3 regions of the Actinomadura sp. NPDC048394 genome follow, and region 2 is predicted to be linked to each of the others. Evidence: riboswitches for the same ligand, from Rfam matches in the RefSeq annotation. Region 2 holds a riboswitch; each other region holds the start of a gene.
The links. A riboswitch is a leader RNA that binds a small molecule or an ion and turns the genes downstream of it on or off. The one in region 2 is predicted to bind S-adenosylmethionine.
Positions count from the first base shown of each region.

Region 1: it holds a riboswitch for S-adenosylmethionine, as region 2 does, so the genes downstream of both, AB0C78_RS00700 (GNAT family protein) here and thrC (threonine synthase) in region 2, are expected to answer to the same signal.
Region 3: it holds a riboswitch for S-adenosylmethionine, as region 2 does, so the genes downstream of both, AB0C78_RS39885 (aminotransferase class V-fold PLP-dependent enzyme) here and thrC (threonine synthase) in region 2, are expected to answer to the same signal.

Region 1 covers NZ_JBEZJL010000001.1:131,637-137,291, reverse strand. Annotated here, with positions in the region: gene AB0C78_RS00715 (Lrp/AsnC family transcriptional regulator) at 1-1, opposite strand, end outside; gene AB0C78_RS00710 (alpha/beta hydrolase) at 96-644, shown strand; gene AB0C78_RS00705 (GNAT family protein) at 673-1,299, opposite strand; gene AB0C78_RS00700 (GNAT family protein) at 1,296-1,913, opposite strand; SAM riboswitch class I at 1,920-2,009, opposite strand; gene AB0C78_RS00695 (DUF397 domain-containing protein) at 2,414-2,671, shown strand; gene AB0C78_RS00690 (helix-turn-helix transcriptional regulator) at 2,696-3,577, opposite strand; gene AB0C78_RS00685 (hypothetical protein) at 3,876-4,514, shown strand; gene AB0C78_RS00680 (NACHT domain-containing protein) at 4,561-5,655, shown strand, end outside.
Region 2 covers NZ_JBEZJL010000003.1:205,862-211,516, reverse strand. Annotated here, with positions in the region: gene groL (chaperonin GroEL) at 1-132, opposite strand, end outside; gene AB0C78_RS03265 (hypothetical protein) at 505-651, opposite strand; gene AB0C78_RS03260 (cold-shock protein) at 1,179-1,379, opposite strand; gene AB0C78_RS03255 (MoaD/ThiS family protein) at 1,556-1,834, opposite strand; gene thrC (threonine synthase) at 1,855-3,099, opposite strand; SAM riboswitch class I at 3,116-3,257, opposite strand; gene AB0C78_RS03245 (cation diffusion facilitator family transporter) at 3,388-4,335, opposite strand; gene AB0C78_RS03240 (trehalose-6-phosphate synthase) at 4,469-5,655, shown strand, end outside.
Region 3 covers NZ_JBEZJL010000077.1:22,068-27,722, reverse strand. Annotated here, with positions in the region: gene AB0C78_RS39895 (transglycosylase domain-containing protein) at 1-1,718, shown strand, start outside; gene AB0C78_RS39890 (hypothetical protein) at 1,854-2,237, opposite strand; SAM riboswitch class IV at 2,288-2,404, shown strand; gene AB0C78_RS39885 (aminotransferase class V-fold PLP-dependent enzyme) at 2,449-3,747, shown strand; gene AB0C78_RS39880 (SseB family protein) at 3,896-5,655, shown strand, end outside.

The sequences.
Region 1 (5,655 bases), on a different contig from region 2:
CTTGCAAGTCGACCACCGTGCCGATGCATCCATCAGAATCGGCGTCGGAACGCCCTCATGATCGCAGAGAGCGACGAGTGAAATGGTGGTGGGCATTGACCGCGCACGTCATCGTCCCGGGCATCGACGGATCGGACGAGCAGCACTGGCAGACCTTGTGGGAGCGGCAGTGGGGCGCCTCGGCGGTGAGGATCTCCCCTGCCTCGTGGTCCGCCCCCGACCTGGACGACTGGGTCGGCGCCGTGCAGCACGCATACGACGACGCGTCCCGGCAGGACAGCCAGGTCGTGCTGGTCGCCCACAGCCTTGGCTGCTGGGCGGCGTCCACCTGGCTGCTCAGGAACCCCTCAAGCCGAGTAGGCGGCGCGTTCCTGGTCGCGCCGCCCGACCCGGACGCACCCGCATTCCCACGCCAGGCGGCCGCGACGTTCACCGACGTGTCAGCGCAGCCATTGCCATGCCCGGCCTTGGTGGTGGGCAGCGCCAACGACCCGTACTGCACTCCCGAGGCCGCCGTCGGCTTCGCAACGCGCTGGGAGGCACGATTTCACCTGACGGGCGCATGTGGACACATCAACTCCGCCAGCGACCTCGGCTCGTGGCAGCAGGGCCGCGACCTGCTGGACTCGCTGTCCCAACACTGAACGGCCACCACCGCAGGTCGCGGCGCCATCAGACCTGGCCGGCGTCCGCCAAGCGGTTCGCCATCGCCGCCTTCACGGACGGCCACTCCGACTCGACCACCGAGTACATGGCTGTGTCCCGCAACTCGCCCTCCTCGCCGGCCACCCACGACTCCGAGTACCTGCGCAGGACGCCCTCGAAATGCGCGCCGAGCCGCTCGATCGCCCGACGCGCCCGCTCGTTCCGCGCATCCGTCTTCAACTCCACGCGGGCCACGCCCAGCGTCTCGAACGCGTAGCCGAACAGAAGCCGCTTCGCCTCGACATTGACGCCGGTGCCCTGCGCGGACGCCGACAGCCACGTCCACCCGATCTCGACCGCGCACAGCCGGTCCCGGCCTGGCCACGGCCGCGGATGCAACAGCGCGGTATGCCCGACCGCCCTCCCGTCCACCACCCTGACCTGCGCGAACGCCATGAGCCCAGGACGGTCGAGCTTGTCGGATACGTACGCCTCCATGCCCGCCCCCGAGGGCACCGGAGTGAACCCGTACGACGACCTGTCCTCCTCGGCGGCCTCCGCAAGCTCCGGCACATGCCCCATCGCCAGCGGCTCCAGCCGTACGACCGTCCCGCCCAGCACCGGCACGCGCCCGGGAAACCCGCTCGCCGTCACCTCGCGACGGTCTCCGCCAGCCGGTTCGTCATGGCCGTCTTCACCGACGGCCACTCGGACTCGACCACCGAGAACATCGCCGAGTCGCGCAGCGTGCCCTCCTCGCCCGGCGCCCACGACGGCGACCAGCTCCGCAGCACCCCCTCGAAGTGCACGCCGAGCCGCTCGATCGCCCGCCGCGACCGCTCGTTCCGCGCGTCCGTCTTGAGATCGACGCGCACGACGCCCAAGGTCTCGAACGCGTAGGTGAACAGAAGCCGCTTCGCCTCGACGTTGATGCCGGTGCCCTGCGCGGACGCCGCCAGCCACGTCCACCCGATCTCGATCGCGCACAGCCGGTCCGTGCCGGGCCACGTCCGCGGATCCCACAGCCCCGTATGCCCGACCGCTTTCCCGTCCGCGACCCTGACCTGCGCGAACGGCGTCAGCCCGGGCCGCGCGAGCTGCCCGGCGACATACGACTCCATATCCGCCGCCCCAGGCACGAGCGTGAACCCGTAGGACGACCGGTTCTCCTCCGCGGCCTCAGCCAGCTCCGGCACATGCTCCAACGTCAACGGCTCCAGCCGAACCAGCGTCCCGGCCAGCACAGGAACATCAAGGCGCACGCCCATGAACTCTCCTCATCGCTCCTGGCGTTGGCACCTTGCCGCGAAGGCAGGTTGCCGGACCGTCACCGGGCCAGGTCCCTCAGATCCTCTAGATGATCACAACCCCCCGCATCCTGCCTCGCCCCTTCCCGCCCCGTCAACACGTTTCCAGGCGCCTCATCGTCCCGTCTCGCGCCAACGGACGTCCCGTACTGCCTTCTGATGCACACCCAAGCGTTTTCGATTGAGAATCTCACCTCACCGGCAACTGCACAAAAATGTACCCGAGCGGTCATTGCGGTGAGCGCATCACGCGCTTCCAAACCGTCGGCCCACCCCGCTCGCCCTCATGTTAACTACCACGTAAATCCGCTTTTGCTGCTGACTGTCCGATTTACACTAGTTGGACGGTTCATCAATGTCGGAAATGCTGGGGAAAACACCCGCGAAACCGGCGCTCGGCTCGCTAGCCTCTACCTCGACCACACACCCCCGCGCCGTGGTCACGCAGAAGGGAGCAAAGCATGCCCGCACGGACGCACAACGACGGAAGAAGCACCGGCGACCCACCCACCGGAACGCCGGCGCGGGCATGGCGCAGAAGCACAGGATGCACGGACGACAGGGAGTGCTCGGGCGACTGGAACTGCGTCGAAGTGGCGCGGCTTTCACCGGGTGAGATGGGACTGAGGGACTCTGAACGACCGGAGCGGGTTCTGCCCCTCTCGGCCGAACGCTTCGCCGGCCTGCTGCAGGCGATCAAGGACCATCCGGATCGGTGATCGCCGTGGCCATCCCGGCGCAGGTCAGCGGGGGCCGGCCCGCCCCCACTCCTCGGCCGCCTGGGATATCCGGCGCAGGGAATCGTCGGCGGAGAGCGAGACCGACCTGAGGGCGTCCCAGCACAACCGGTACATGTGCGTGGCGTCGTCGCTCTGCAGTATCGCCATGGTCAGTAGATTGTCCAGATAGACGGCATCCGGAAAGGTGACATCGTAGGCGGGAGCGAACTCCAGAAGCGTGAAGGTGTCCGCGAATATCGGCTCCCTGTCGACATCCATCGGAAGCACGTGGACGTGCACGTTCGGCAACTCGGCCAGTTCAATGAGATCGAGCATTTGCCCGCGCATGATGTCGCGGTCGCCGACGGTGCGCAGCAGGACGGACTCATCGATAACGGCGGAAAGGGTCAGTGGATTCTCGCGACGCAGTACGTCCTGCCGTCGCATGCGGAGATCCAGGCGGCGTTCGACCTGCCGAGGCGTGGAAACGGCGATAATTCTGCCGCTGTCCAATATTCGGTGCGCGTACTGCCTGTTCTGCAGGAGCCCAGGAACGGCGTATGTCCCGAAGGTCAGGGCAGTGCGCGCCTCGTCCTCCAGCGCGACGTAGGTACCGAATTCGCCGGACAGGACGTCCCGGTACCCGGCCCACCAGCCCTGCTCCGTCGCGGCCTGCGCGAGCGCCAGCACCTCCCCTTGGTGGCCCTCGCCCACCCGGTACAACTTCAGCAGCAGCCGGACGTCCGAGACCCGCACGCCGATACGGGCGTTCTCGATCCGGCTCAATTTCGACGGTGACCAGTCGAGCCGATCCGCGATCTCCTCGACCGTGTGGCCCAGGCCCTCCCGGAGCCGCCGCAACTCGATGCCGAGGCGGCGACGGCGGACGGTCGGCGCTGCTGCCACCCCTGCCTCCCAGCGAATCGGTTTCGGCCCTGCGGCCCGGGCGCCGATCTGCAAGTTGCAGGGCAACGATAACCTCGTCCTCTCCGGATCACCAGGCTTCGCGCAAAAGCGGTCCCCTACCTTTGACATCCTGCTGTCCCACCAGAAGTCGTCAAGCTTGCCAGATGGATACAGAGGCGATGCATGTCGCCGTGCACCTTGCACGGTTGCCGAATCCGGTCGCAGACTATTGGCGAACCTTCTAAGAGGAGAGCGACGATCGCCGGCAGGCGGGACGTGCGGGATTGGGGGCGCTCGGGTGAGCGGCAACCCGGTGCACAGGAGCATTCTGGCCGTCGACCTGGAGAACTCGACGGGGGCCTTTCGCACGAATCCGATCAAGGAAGCGCTGCGGAGCCAGATCTACGGCCAGCTGAAAGAGGCCATGGCACGCACCGGCATCGACGACCGGTGGTGCGATCCCTTCGAGGACCGGGGAGACGGCGTCCTCGCGCTGTTCCAGCCGGTCGACGAACTGCCCAAGACCTATCTGCTGTCCCGGCTCGTCCCCCGGCTCGCCCGCCAGCTCGCCGACTACAACGAGGCGTTACCGGCGGCGGAGCGCCTGAGCAGGAGCATGCGGCTGCGGGCCGTGGTGCACGCCGGAGAGATCCACCAGGACGAGAACGGTCCGTTCGGAGAGGCCATCGACCTGGCGTGCCGCCTGCTGGACGCCCCGAAACTGAAGAAATGCCTGCGGACGAGTAGTGCACCTCTCGTTCTGGTCGTCTCTGAGGACATCTACTGGGGAATCGTCAAACACGGTTACGACGGCATATGCCCTGCGGAGTACCGACCGGACGTGCGAGTGTCGGTCGCCGCGCGCCGCCGCCAGGGATTCGTTCACGTGCCGGAGATAACGGCGGCGGTCGAGAGCCGGCCAATGGCCATCGCATGACCGGGTTTCCCGCCATAATGGCTCAGCCGGTCTCGTCGGAGGTGCCATGTCGGTTGAGGTGGCCGCGTTGCGGGTGGGGGCATCGGTGGCGCGGCTGGCCGTGGGACGGTGGCTCGCCGGGCGCTCCACGCGTGACGCCGCTGGCAAGGACCTCACCGAGCTGATCAGGACGGGATTCCCGGACGAACTCAAGCGGCGGCGCGTCCAGCGGCAGTTCGAGGGCATCGCCGACGCGGTCGCCGAGCGGCTACTGACGTTCGCGGGTAACGAGTTCGGCGGGCTCACGGACGGCGACCGCGACGCCGCGTTGTTCGAGGTCGTCCGCACCCTGGAGAACGCCGACCTCTCTGATGACGCCTTCTTCGCGGCGGACGCCGACCCGGTGAAGCTCGCACGAGGTCTTCGGTCGCGGCTCCCGGCGCGGCGGGCGGAGTTCGAACTGGGCGAGGCGGGCGCGCACCTTTACGAGGTCGTCCTCGACGAATGCTGCGACTGCCTGGCACGCATCGTCGTTCACCTGCCGGAGTTCGGCCCACGCGCGTCCGCCGAGATGCTCGGACGTCTCAGCGGGCTCGCCGAGCAAGTCGGGACCGTCCTGGCCCGGCTTCCGGCGCGGACGCTCACCGCGCCCGAAGGCGTGGCCGACGACGAGGAGTTCACCCGGCGGTACCTCGCGTCAATCAGCGAATCACTCGACACGCTGGAACTCTTCGGCGTCCGGTTCGAGCGGTTCATGCGCCCGCAGACGACGTTGAGCGTCGCCTACATCAGCCTGAACGTGTCTGATGAGAGCGCGCGCAGGCGCCCCCGGGCGCCGCAAGCCGTGCCGCTCAGCGAATGGCGCGACCAGGTGCGAACGGGGGCCGTCCGCGTCGAAGCCGCCCTGGGCGACCATCGGCTGATGTTGCTACGTGGTGAGGCGGGCGGCGGCAAAAGCACCCTGCTGCGCTGGATCGCCATCACGGCGGCGCGCGGTTCCTTCACCGGGCCGCTCGGCGAATGGAACGGCTCCGTGCCGTTCCTCATCAAGCTGCGCAGCCATGCGGGCGGCGCGCTGCCGCGTCCGGAAGAGTTCCTCGATGACGTCGCAGGCAACCTCGCCGGGATCATGCCGCGCGGCTGGGTGCACCGCCGGCTGTTG
Region 2 (5,655 bases):
CCACTTCTTCTCCAGCACGACGTTGCGGCCCTTGGGACCGAGGGTCACCTTCACGGCGTCGGCGAGCTGGTTCATGCCGCGCTCGAGGCCGCGCCGGGCCTCCTCGTCGAACGCGATCATCTTTGCAGCCATAGGCTCCTAGTCCTCCCGGAACAAGGTGGCTTAAAGGATCGAGCCGACGCCCGCGACGGACGGCCCCGCGCCCGGCGGCTGCCATTCCGCCACCGGACTGGGGCCTCGTCGCCCCGACCCAGACTGTGAAGCTGTCACTCTCCACAGTAGAGTGCCAACCGTTTTTTAGCACTCTACCCTGCCGAGTGCAAGCGCCGCACAGCCTCGCGGCACTCGTCTGCGCCGGGACGCCCGGAGCGGCTCTGACCTGCGGCGCGATACTCGGGCGATCTGTCGGACATGTGGTGTTGCGCCGTGCTGTGCCGGTCCGTGCCCCACTGTTCACGAAAAGCTCGGCCTTGGGTGAAGTGCGTTGTAGAGGGGAGGGTGGGGTCACTTCCGTCGCAGGTAGAGCAGACCGTTGAGGGCCGCGAAGGACAGCAGGGCGATAGCGAGCATGGGCCAGGGGTAGTCCGGCAGCAGGATCGGCTTCAGGAGCACGAGGCACAGGAGCCCGGCCAGGACGAGGACCCCGCGCAAGGCGAATTGGCTTCTCGCCGAGGCGGTCGGGGCGAGGCGTCGGCGAGCGGCGCGGATCTCCCGGAAGGCGTTGCGCGGTGCGGGCGAGACCGGGAAGCCCGCGGCCTGCAGCGCGGGAAGGATGGCGGAGGCCTCGGAGGTCCAGAAGACCAGGACCTGACCGTCGCGGGTTTCGATGCCGATCCCTCTGCTGAGCAGCGAGGCCGAGCAGGGAAAAGGCGGCCACCACGTCGGCCGGGGTCAGGTGGAACCGATTGCGAACGGCGGCCAGGACGATTCCGGAATGGCTCAGCCTCAGCGAGGCCAATGGCCAGGTGGCGTTCAACCGCCCGAACGCCATGGACGGGACGTTGGCCCCGCCGCGCCAGGTCGTGGACGGAACACCGGGTCCGCCCTGCCACGTCATCGACTGTTCCATGAGCCTCACCCCTGCGTCATGGATCACTGGGGCGGGACAGCGGTCCGGGTACCGAAAGCCGGACCTTGATCGTATCCCCGTGCCCCCGGCGCGAACAGGCGGGGACGGGTCAGAGCGGGCGGACGGCGTCGGCCTGGGGGCCGCGGTCGCTCTGGGTGATCTCGAACTCGACGCGCTGGCCCTGCTCGAGGGTGCGATAGCCGTCCATCTGGATCGCCGAATGGTGGACGAAGACGTCACGGCCCCCGTCGACCGCGATGAAGCCGTACCCCTTGTCGGCGTTGAACCACTTGACCGTGCCCTGCGCCATTCCCAGCCCCGCCGTCCGAGCGTGCCCGGCCCCCGCCCCTGCCACCGCGGGAACCCGGACCAGCCGCGTCGTCACGGCGCTGGGCCGCGGCGGGGTCGACTCGGCATGATCGGAGTCGACCCTACCCGGCGGGTACGGCGGTGCCCCGGGGGCGGGGGCGGGATGGCCGGTGGCGGTCAGCCGCCGGCGACGGCGGGGATGATCGAGATCTGGGTGCCCGCGGGGGTCGCGGTGTCCAGGCCCTCGGCGAACCGGACGTCCTCGTCGCCGACGTAGACGTTCACGAACCGGCGGATCTTGCCGGCGTCGTCGAGGATGCGGGCCGCGATGCCGGTGTAGCTGGCCTCCAGGTCGGCGACCACGGCGCGCAGGGTGTCGCCCTCGGCCTTCACTTCGGCCTCGCCGCCGGTGTAGGTCCGCAGGATCGTCGGGATGCGGACGGACACGCTGCTCATCTGCTGGCTCCTTCTTGTTCTCAGGCGAGGCCGGCGGCGCGGAACGCCTCCAGCGTCGGCGCGATGTTCGCACTGGGCTTGGCGACGGGCGCGACGGCGTCGAGGGTCTTCAGCCCGTCACCGGAGTTGATGATCACGGTCTCGGCGGACGGGTCGAGGGTGCCCGCCTCGACGAGCTTGCGCAGGCAGCCGACGGTGACGCCGCCGGCGGTCTCGCCGAAGATGCCCTCGGTGCGGGCGAGCAGCCGGATGCCGTCGACGACCTGCTCGTCGGTGACGTCCTCGACGGCGCCGCCGGTGCGGCGCGTCACGTCGAGGACGTAGGGGCCGTCGGCGGGGTTGCCGATCGCCAGGGACTTGGCGATGGTGTCGGGCTTGACCGGCCGGACGACGTCGTGGCCCGCCTTGAACGCGGCGGAGACGGGGTCGCAGCCGGCGGCCTGCGCGCCGAACACCCGGTACGGCTTGTCCTCGACGAGGCCGAGCTTGATCAGCTCCTGGAACGCCTTGTCGATCTTGGTGAGCTGGGAGCCGGACGCGACCGGCACCACGATCTGGTCGGGCAGCCGCCAGCCGAGCTGCTCGGCGATCTCGTAGCCGAGCGTCTTGGAGCCCTCGGCGTAGTACGGGCGGACGTTGACGTTGACGAACGCCCAGTCGTCCTGCTCGCCGGCGATCTCGGACGCGAGCCGGTTCACGTCGTCGTAGTTGCCGTCGACGGTGACGAACGTCCCGCCGTACACGGCCGTCGTGATGATCTTCTGGGACTCGAGGTTCGACGGGACGAACACGGCGCTGCGGATCCCGGCGCGGGCCGCCGCGGCGGCGACCGCGTTGGCGAGGTTGCCGGTGGACGGGCAGGCCAGCACCTTGAAGCCGAGTTCGCGGGCGGCGGCGAGCGCGACCGCGACGACGCGGTCCTTGAACGAGTGGGTCGGGTTGCCGCTGTCGTCCTTCACCCACAGCCGCTGCAGGCCGAGGCTCTCGGCGAGGTTGTCGGCGCGGACGAGCCGGGTCAGGCCGGGCTCGGTGTTGGGGGTGTCGGCGACGGTCGACGGGACGGGCAGCAGCCCGCGGTAGCGCCAGATGTTGCGCGGACCGGACTCGATGTCGGCCCGGGTGATCCCGCCGAAGTCGTAGGCGATCTCCAGCGGGCCGAAACACTCCTCGCACGCGTAGAAGGGGCCGAGATCGCGCTTGGAGCCGCATTCGCGGCAGACGAGGGCGGTAGCGGGTCCGAGGTCCGTGGCAGGCGTGAATGCCATGAGGGCGAGGCCTTTCTCCCCATCTTCCCTGCGCCACCTTGGTCGCAGGCCGGAGTTGGCACCATCTCCCGGCCGGCCTCGCAGGATCGCGAGCGCGCCATAGCCGGGTGGTTGCCGGGGCTTCGCAGGGCCGGTCCCTCCACCCCTCTGGATGAGCGGTATTCAGTTGTCGAGGTCGCACGCTGTAGAGAACGAGCGCTTTGAACTCGTATGCGAACTTTACATGACGTGACCGGATGGCAGACAGGTGGGTCCGCCCTGTGAGACGTTACCCGGGCGTGGTCTTGATCACGCGGGCTCGTCGGCGGCGGGCCGGGCGGGGGCGCGCTGGGTGGGGTCGAGGAAGACGTGCCGGACGATCGGGACGCGCTCCTTGAGCCGCCGGTCGATCTCGCCGGCGACGTCCTCGGCCTGGTCGGCGCTGATGGCGTCGGAGAAGTTGACGCGGGCGGCGACGAGCAGCTCGTCCGGGCCGAAGTGCATGGTGAGCAGGTCGTCGACGCCGGTCACGCCGGGCGCCCCGGCGATCTCGGCGCGGATCTCGGCCTGCGCGGCGGGGTCGGCGGCGCGGCCGATGATCAGGCCCTTGCTGTCGCGGCCGAGCACGAACGCGACGACGACGAGCAGCAGCCCGATCAGCACGGACGCGAGGCCGTCCCAGAACTGCGAGCCGGTGAGCTGCCGCAGCACGAGCCCGGCGGCGGCGAACGCGAGGCCGATCATCGCGGCGGTGTCCTCGAACAGCGCGGCCTTGAAGGTGACGTCGGGCGACCGGCGGACGTGGTCGACGATGTCGCGGCCGTTCTCGCGGGTCTCGCGGCGCGCCTGCGTGAACGCGCGGACCCAGGACGTGCCCTCCAGCAGCGCGCCGAGGGCGAGGACGCCGTAGGCGAGCCACACGTCGCCTTCGGAGCCGCCGTGCCCGGTCATCGTGAGGATGCCCTCGAAGATGGAGAAGCCGCCGCCGGCGACGAAGATGCCGAACGCGGCGAGCAGCGACCAGAAGTAGCGCTCGTTGCCGTAGCCGAAGGGGTGGCGCCGGTCGGGCGGGCGGGCGCTGCGGCGCAGCGAGGTGAACAGGAAGCCCTGGTTGAGGGTGTCGGCGACGGAGTGGGCGCCCTCGGCGAGCATCGCGCTCGATCCGGCGAGCATCCCGGCGATCAGCTTGGCGATGGCGAGGATGAGGTTCGCCGCCCCGGCGACGAGGACGGTCTTGGTCGTCTCGGCCCGGCTCATTCCGTCCGGGTACCCGTCGCGAATCCCCCTAACCACGGCGCTTTAGGTACGGATGCCTACCCGCCGGGCGGTGCCGAAGTATTCCCCCTGGGCCACTTTGAAGCACCCCCGTCACAACTGAGACCCTTCCCGTATGAGCCAAGTGGTGGTGGCGTCGAACCGCGGGCCCGTGTCGTTCTCGCTGTCCGACGACGGCGCGCTGGAGATGCGGCGGGGAGGCGGCGGCCTCGTGTCGGGCCTCGCCGGCGTGGCGTCCGGGCAGGACGTGCTGTGGGTGTGCGCGAGCCTCGGCGAGGCCGACCGGACGGCGGCGCGGCGCGCCCCGGACGGGCGGATCGACCTCGCCGGGCACGACACCGGCGGTGCGGCGGTCCGGATGCTGGACATCCCGGCGGCGACGTTCCACCGGGCGTACAACGCGGTCGCGAACTCGACGCTGTGGTTCGTCCACCACCTGCTGTACGACACCCCGCGCAGCCCGCACTTCGATGCGCGCGCGCGGCGCGACTGGCAGTCGTACGAGGCGTACAACGCGGCGTTCGCCGACGCGCTGGCGCGGGACGCGGCGCCGGGCGCGAAGGCGGCGATCCAGGACTACCACCTGTCGCTGGCGCCGCGGATGCTGCGGGAGCGACGTCCCGACCTCAGGATCGTGCATTTCTCGCACACGCCGTGGGCGCCGCCGGAGTACTTCCGGCTGCTCCCGGACGACATCGGTGCGCAGGTCCTATCGGGCATCCTCGGCGCGGACCACGCGGGGTTCCTCACCGAACGCTGGGCTTCGGCGTTCCTCGACTGCTGCGAAGTGGTGCTCGGCGCGCGCGTCGACCGCGCGGCCCGCACCGTCACGTGCGGTGGGCGAACGACGCATGTGGGCGTCCACGGCCTCGGCGTCGACGGGACGGCGCTGCGGGAGCGCGCCGCACAGCAAGACGTGGCGGAGCGGGCGCGCGCGCTGCGCGAGCAGGTGGGCGACCGCCAGCTCATCGTCCGCATCGACCGGACGGAGCTGTCGAAGAACATCGTGCGGGGGCTCGCCGCGTACCGGGAGATGCTCGCCAACCATCCGGAGTGGCACGGGCGCGTGGTGCACCTCGCGTTCGCGTACCCATCGCGCTACGACCTGCCGGAGTACCGGGAGTACACGGCTGCCGTGCAGCGGATGGCCAAGCAGATCGCCGAGGAGTTCGGCACCGCGACATGGGAGCCACTGATCCTGCAGGTCAACGACGACTATCCGCGGTCGCTCGCCGCGTACGGGCTCGCGGACGTGCTGCTGGTGAACCCGATCCGGGACGGGATGAACCTCGTCGCGAAGGA
Region 3 (5,655 bases), on a different contig from region 2:
TCAAGGAGATCATGGTCTCCCTGAAGGTGGGCCGGGAGAAGTCCAAGGACTGGATCCTCGAGCAGTACCTCAACACGATCTACTTCGGCCGCGACGCCTACGGCGTGCAGGCCGCCGCGCACGCCTACTACAACAAGGACGTCAAGGACCTCACGCCCGCCGAGTCGGCGTACCTGGCCGCCGCGATCCAGCAGCCGAGCAACTTCGCCGACCCGACCGGCCAGCACCGCGTGTACGCCGAGCAGCGCTGGCACGCGGTGGTGAACAACATGGTCCGGGACGGGGCGCTGTCGCCCGCCGACGCCGCGTCGATGCGGTTCCCCATGCCCGGCAAGGAGAAGATCACCGACGTCCTCAAGGGCCAGAAGGGCTACATGGTCAACCTGGCCAAGAAGGAGCTGGAGGAGCGGCGCGGCTACACCGAGGACGAGATCAACCGCAGCGGCCTGAAGATCACCACGACGTGCGACAAGCGGCTGATGGACGCGGCGAAGCAGGCCGTGGAGAACAACGTCCCGGCCGGGATGAGCAAGAAGATCCGGACCGGGCTCGTGTCCGTCGACCCGAACACCGGGCAGGTGCTGGCCTTCTACGGCGGCCGCAACTACCTGACGGAGGCCGCGAGCAGCGCGTTCTACGACACCGCGCAGGCGGGGTCGGGCTTCAAGCCGATCGCGCTGGCCGCCGCGCTGGAGGACGGCAAGAGCCTGTCCGACACCTACGACGGCAGCTCCCCGCAGTACTTCGGCGGGCACTCGATCAAGAACGACAGCGGCGAGAGCTTCGGGAACATCAACCTCGTCACCGCGACCGAGCACTCGGTCAACACCGCCTACGTGAACCTCGGCCAGGACATCGGCAACGACAAGATCGCCGCGATGGCGGAGAAGCTCGGCATCTCGGCGTCGCAGATGACGCCGGCGCAGCGCGCCGCCGCGTCGTTCCCGCTCGGCATCGTGTCGCTGCACCCGGTGCAGCAGGCCGGGGTGTACGCGACGTTCGCCGACGAGGGCGTGTTCCGGCAGCCGTACGTGGTGAAGTCGGTCACCGACAACGAGGGCCAGACCCGCAAGTTCGCCGAGAAGGGCGACCGGGCGTTCGGCGCCCAGGTCGCGCGGGACGCCACCTACGCGATGCAGCAGGTCGTCCAGGGCGGCACCGGCACCGGCGCGCAGCTGCCCGACGGCCGCGACGTCGCCGGCAAGACCGGCACCACCGACGAGGGCCGCGCGATCTGGTTCAACGGGTTCGTCCCGCAGATGGCGACGAGCGTGGCGATGTTCCGCGAGGACAACAAGGCGCTGAACATCCCCGGCTACGGCTCGTACGGCGGGCAGCTTCCCACCCAGATCTGGCGCTCGTACATGACCGACGCCGTCGACATCAAGGGCTACGACCCGAAGTCGTTCGGGTCGCCGTCGGAGACGCCCGGCAGCGGCTGGGGCAGCCCGTCGCCCGGCGGCGGGCCGAGCACCGAGGGGCCGAGCACCGACGGCCCGTCGCACCGTCCCTCCGGCGGGACGGACGGGCCGCGCAACCCGAAGCCGCCGACGGACCTGCCGACCATCATCCCGACGCTGCCCGGCGGTGGCGGCAACGGCGACGGCGGAGGCAATGACGGAGGCGGGAACGACGGCGGCGGCAACGGCGACGGGGGCGGCACCGGCGACGGCGGAGGCACGGGCGACGGCGGAGGCACCGGCCAGATGTTCAACTGACCGCGAGAAGCCGCGACCGAACGCGAAGGCGCCCGACCGAGCACGAAGGCGCCCGACCGAACGCGAAGGCGCCTGACCGAATGTGAAAGGGGCCCGGCGGTTCGCCGCCGGGCCCCTTCGCGTCTCACCCTCGCGCTACTGCGCGCACGCCTTCCCGATGCGCACCGGCGCGTCGTTCATCACGGCGCTGAGCTGCGACGCGTCGCCGGTGCCGACGGTCGCGGCGGCGGAGCGCAGCCGCCGCGCCTCGTCCTCCAGCGCCTTCTTCAACGTCCCGTCGTCGGCCTTCTTCGCCAGCCCGTCGATGCGGGCCGCGAGCCGCTGCGTCGCCTGCCCCCACTGCGCGGGCTCCGCCGCCGGCACGCTCCTGACCTGGGTGACGTACTGCTGGAACGCCTTCTTCGTGTCGGTGCACACCTGGCCGGAGTTGCCTCCCAGCGCCCCGCACGCGCCCAGCAGGCCGGACGCGCCGAGCATCACCACGCCCCCGGCCAGCGCCCGAACCACCCCGTACCGCATCGCACCCTCCCACTTGATCTGCCACAGGCTCCGCATATACTTCCGCACTAGGTCATGAGCGCCAGCGCCAAGCCCCGGCTCGCTGGCCGGCAACCCTTCGTCCGCGATGGGGTGCCCCGGGTGAGGACCTGGCCGGACGCGGGACCGCGTTCCGGCAAGCGCGGATCCCGCAGGCACGGCCCCGGGGTCCCTGACCCCGGAAGGAACCGGTATGCCCGCCACGCTCGCCCCCGCCCCGTCCCGCTCCTCGTTCACGCCTGCTGAGACGTCCGGCACCGCGCCGGAAGTTCGCGCCTTCCCGCGCGTGATCGGCGCGGACGCGCCCGTCCCGCTGGTCGACGGCCGCCAGGTCCCCTACGCCAACCTCGACTACGCGGCCAGCGCGCCCTGTCTGGAGGCGGTGCACGAGGCGATCACGCGCGCGCTGCCGTACTACAGCAGCGTGCACCGCGGCGCCGGATACGCCTCGCAGGTCACGACCGAGGCGTACGAGCGCGCGCGCGAGACCGTGCGCGGGTTCCTCGGCGCGTGGCGCCGCGCCGCCGTCGTGTTCACCCGCAACACCACCGACGCGATGAACCTGCTCGCGCACGCCGTCCCGACCGGGACGAGCGTCGTCGTGTTCGAGTCCGAGCACCACGCGTCGCTGCTGCCGTGGAAGCGGCCCGTGCGGCTCCCCGTCCCCGCGACGCCCGCCGAGGCGATCGACGCCGCCGACCGCGCGCTCGCCGCGACCCCGGTCGGCGCGCGGCTCCTCGTCGTCACCGCCGCGTCCAACGTCACCGGCGAGCTGTGGCCGATCCGCGAGCTCGCGCAGGTCGCCCGCCGGCACGGCGCCCGCATCGCGGTGGACGCCGCGCAGCTCGTCCCGCACCGCCCGCTCGACATGACCGCGCTCGGCCTCGACTACGTCGCGTTCTCCGGCCACAAGCTGTACGCGCCGTTCGGCGCGGGCGTGCTCGCCGGACGCGCCGACTGGCTGCGCGCCGCCGACCCCTACCTCAAGGGCGGCGGCGCGAGCGCGTCCGTCGCCGACACGGTCCGGTGGGCGCCGGGCGCCGAGCAGCGGCACGAGGCCGGCACCCCGAACGTCCTCGGCGTCATCGCGCTCGCCGCCGCCTGCGAGGCCCTCACCGCCGCCGGCTGGGACGCGCTCGCCGCCCGCGAGGAGCGCCTCCTCGCAAGGCTCCGCACCGGACTCGCCGCGCTCCCCCACGTCCGCGAGCTGAATCTGTGGGGCGACCGGTCGCCGCGCGTGGGAATCGTGTCTTTCACCGTGACCGGCTGGAACGCGCGCGACGTGGCGCTTACGCTGTCCGGGGAGCACGGCATCGGCGTGCGGGACGGCAAGTTCTGCGCGCACCCGCTCGTCCGGCACCTGCTGGGCGGGGACGGCGCCGCCGGCTGCGGCGGCGAGGGGGCGGCCGTCCGCGCGAGCTTCGGGATCGGCACCACCGAGGAGCACATCGACCGGCTGTGCACCGCGCTGGCACGACTGGCACCGCGCTGACCTGCGGACTCGCCCGCAAGCACAGACGTTTATGGCCTTTGGTCCTGTTCGCCCCTGTAGCGTAGGCAGTCGCGCTACTTCCCGCCGGACCTCCCACCGGGACCCGGCGGGTCGGGGACGAGCACGGACGAAACAGGGGGTGGCGGCGGTGGCCGACGCGTGGCGACCCACGTCGGAACTGGAACGCCGACTGGAGGAGAGCGTACGGGCCGGAGACCAGGAGGGCTACTTCCGCATCCTCGCGGGCAGCGAGCTCGTGGTGCCCGTCCCGGACGACGCCGTCGACGGCGTCGTCGCCGGGCGGGCGCGGCCCGCCTGGCCGACCCACGAGGAGGACGGCCGCGTCCACGTCCTCGCCTACACCTCCGCCGCCGCGATGCGCGCCTGCCTCGGCCCGTCCTGGCGGCACTTCATGACGCTGCGCTTCGGCGACCTCGCCGAGACCTGGCCCGACGCCCGCTGGTGGCTGGCCGTCGACGCGCCCGGCCACCCGGGCGGCACCCCGCTGCCGATCGAGGCGCGGATGCCCGCCTGGTTCGTCCGCCAGGTCGCCGACGGCGACGGCCGCCCGCCGCAGGTCGGCCGCGCCGACGTCCCGTCCGCCACCGCCGCGGCGCCCGCCCCACCGGCGGCCACCGCCCCCGCACCACCCGCGCCCGCCGCGCCCACAGCGCCCGCACCGGCGCCCGCGCCTGCCGAGCCCGCCGAACCCGCGCGGCCCGCATCGGCGCCTGCGCCCGGACTCTCCGAGCCCACACCGCCCACGCCCGCCGCGCTGGCCTCGGCGCCTGCCCCCGGGCTCGCCGATCCCGCACCCGCCGAACCCGCACCGGCGCCTGCACCGGCCGAGCCTGCATCGGCGCCTGCGCCCGGACTCGCTGAGCCCACACCGCCCACGCCCGCCGAGCCCGCACCGCCCGCGCCGTCTGGACCTGCGCCCGCCGCGCCCGTGTCGGCGCCCGGACTCGCCGAGCCGGCGCCGCCCGCACCCGCCGCATCGGCGGCCGAACCGGCGGCCCCCGTGGCGGAGCCCGCCGCCGCACCGGCGCCGGAGCCCGCGGCCGCGGCCGCTCCGGACGAGTCGCCGTGGGAGGAGCTGCAGGGGCAGCACCGCGAGCTGCCCCGCGAGGCGCCCCGCGAACCGTCCCGGCCCGAATTCCGGCCCGCCAACGACGTCGAACGCGAGCTCCTGCGCGCCGCGGCGAACAACGACCACGACCTGTTCCTGCAGACGATGGCGGACACCGAGATCCTGCTGCCCGTCCCGGACGACACCGACTACACGCTCCGCCCCGGCCGCCCCGGCTTCCCGTGGCGGACCCGCGAGGTCGACGGCAACACCGTCGTGCCCGTCTTCACCTCCCCCGAGCGCCTCATCGAGGCCGCGCACGCCGCCGGGACCGGCACCGAGTACATCAAGCTGCCGTTCACCGTCGCGCTGCGCTACTGGCCCGACCACGGCTGGCTCCTCGCCATCAACTCCGGCTCCCCGGCCGGCGGCACCGTCATGGCGGCGCAGCTCCCCGGCCTCGCCACCTGGGCCGACCAGCGCGCCGCCGCCCGGATGACCGACCGGTTCGAGCCGCAGAACGACATCGAGCAGCGGCTCTTCGACGCCGCCCGCCGCCGCGACACCGACACCTTCTTCAAGGTGCTCCTCGGCGCGCAGGTCCTCGTCGCCGCCGACCCCGACACCCCGTGGGGCATCGCGCCGGAGGACCCGGCGTTCCCGTGGCGGCCCGTCACCGTCCACGGCCGCACGTCCGTGCAGCTGTTCACGTCGCTGAAGTGGATGAACGACGCCATCGGCTCGTCCCGCTTCGTGATGCCGAGCCTGCTGGACGTCGTGTCCGCCTGGCCCGACCCCGAGTGGACGCTCGTCCTCAACCCCGGCACCCCGATCGACGC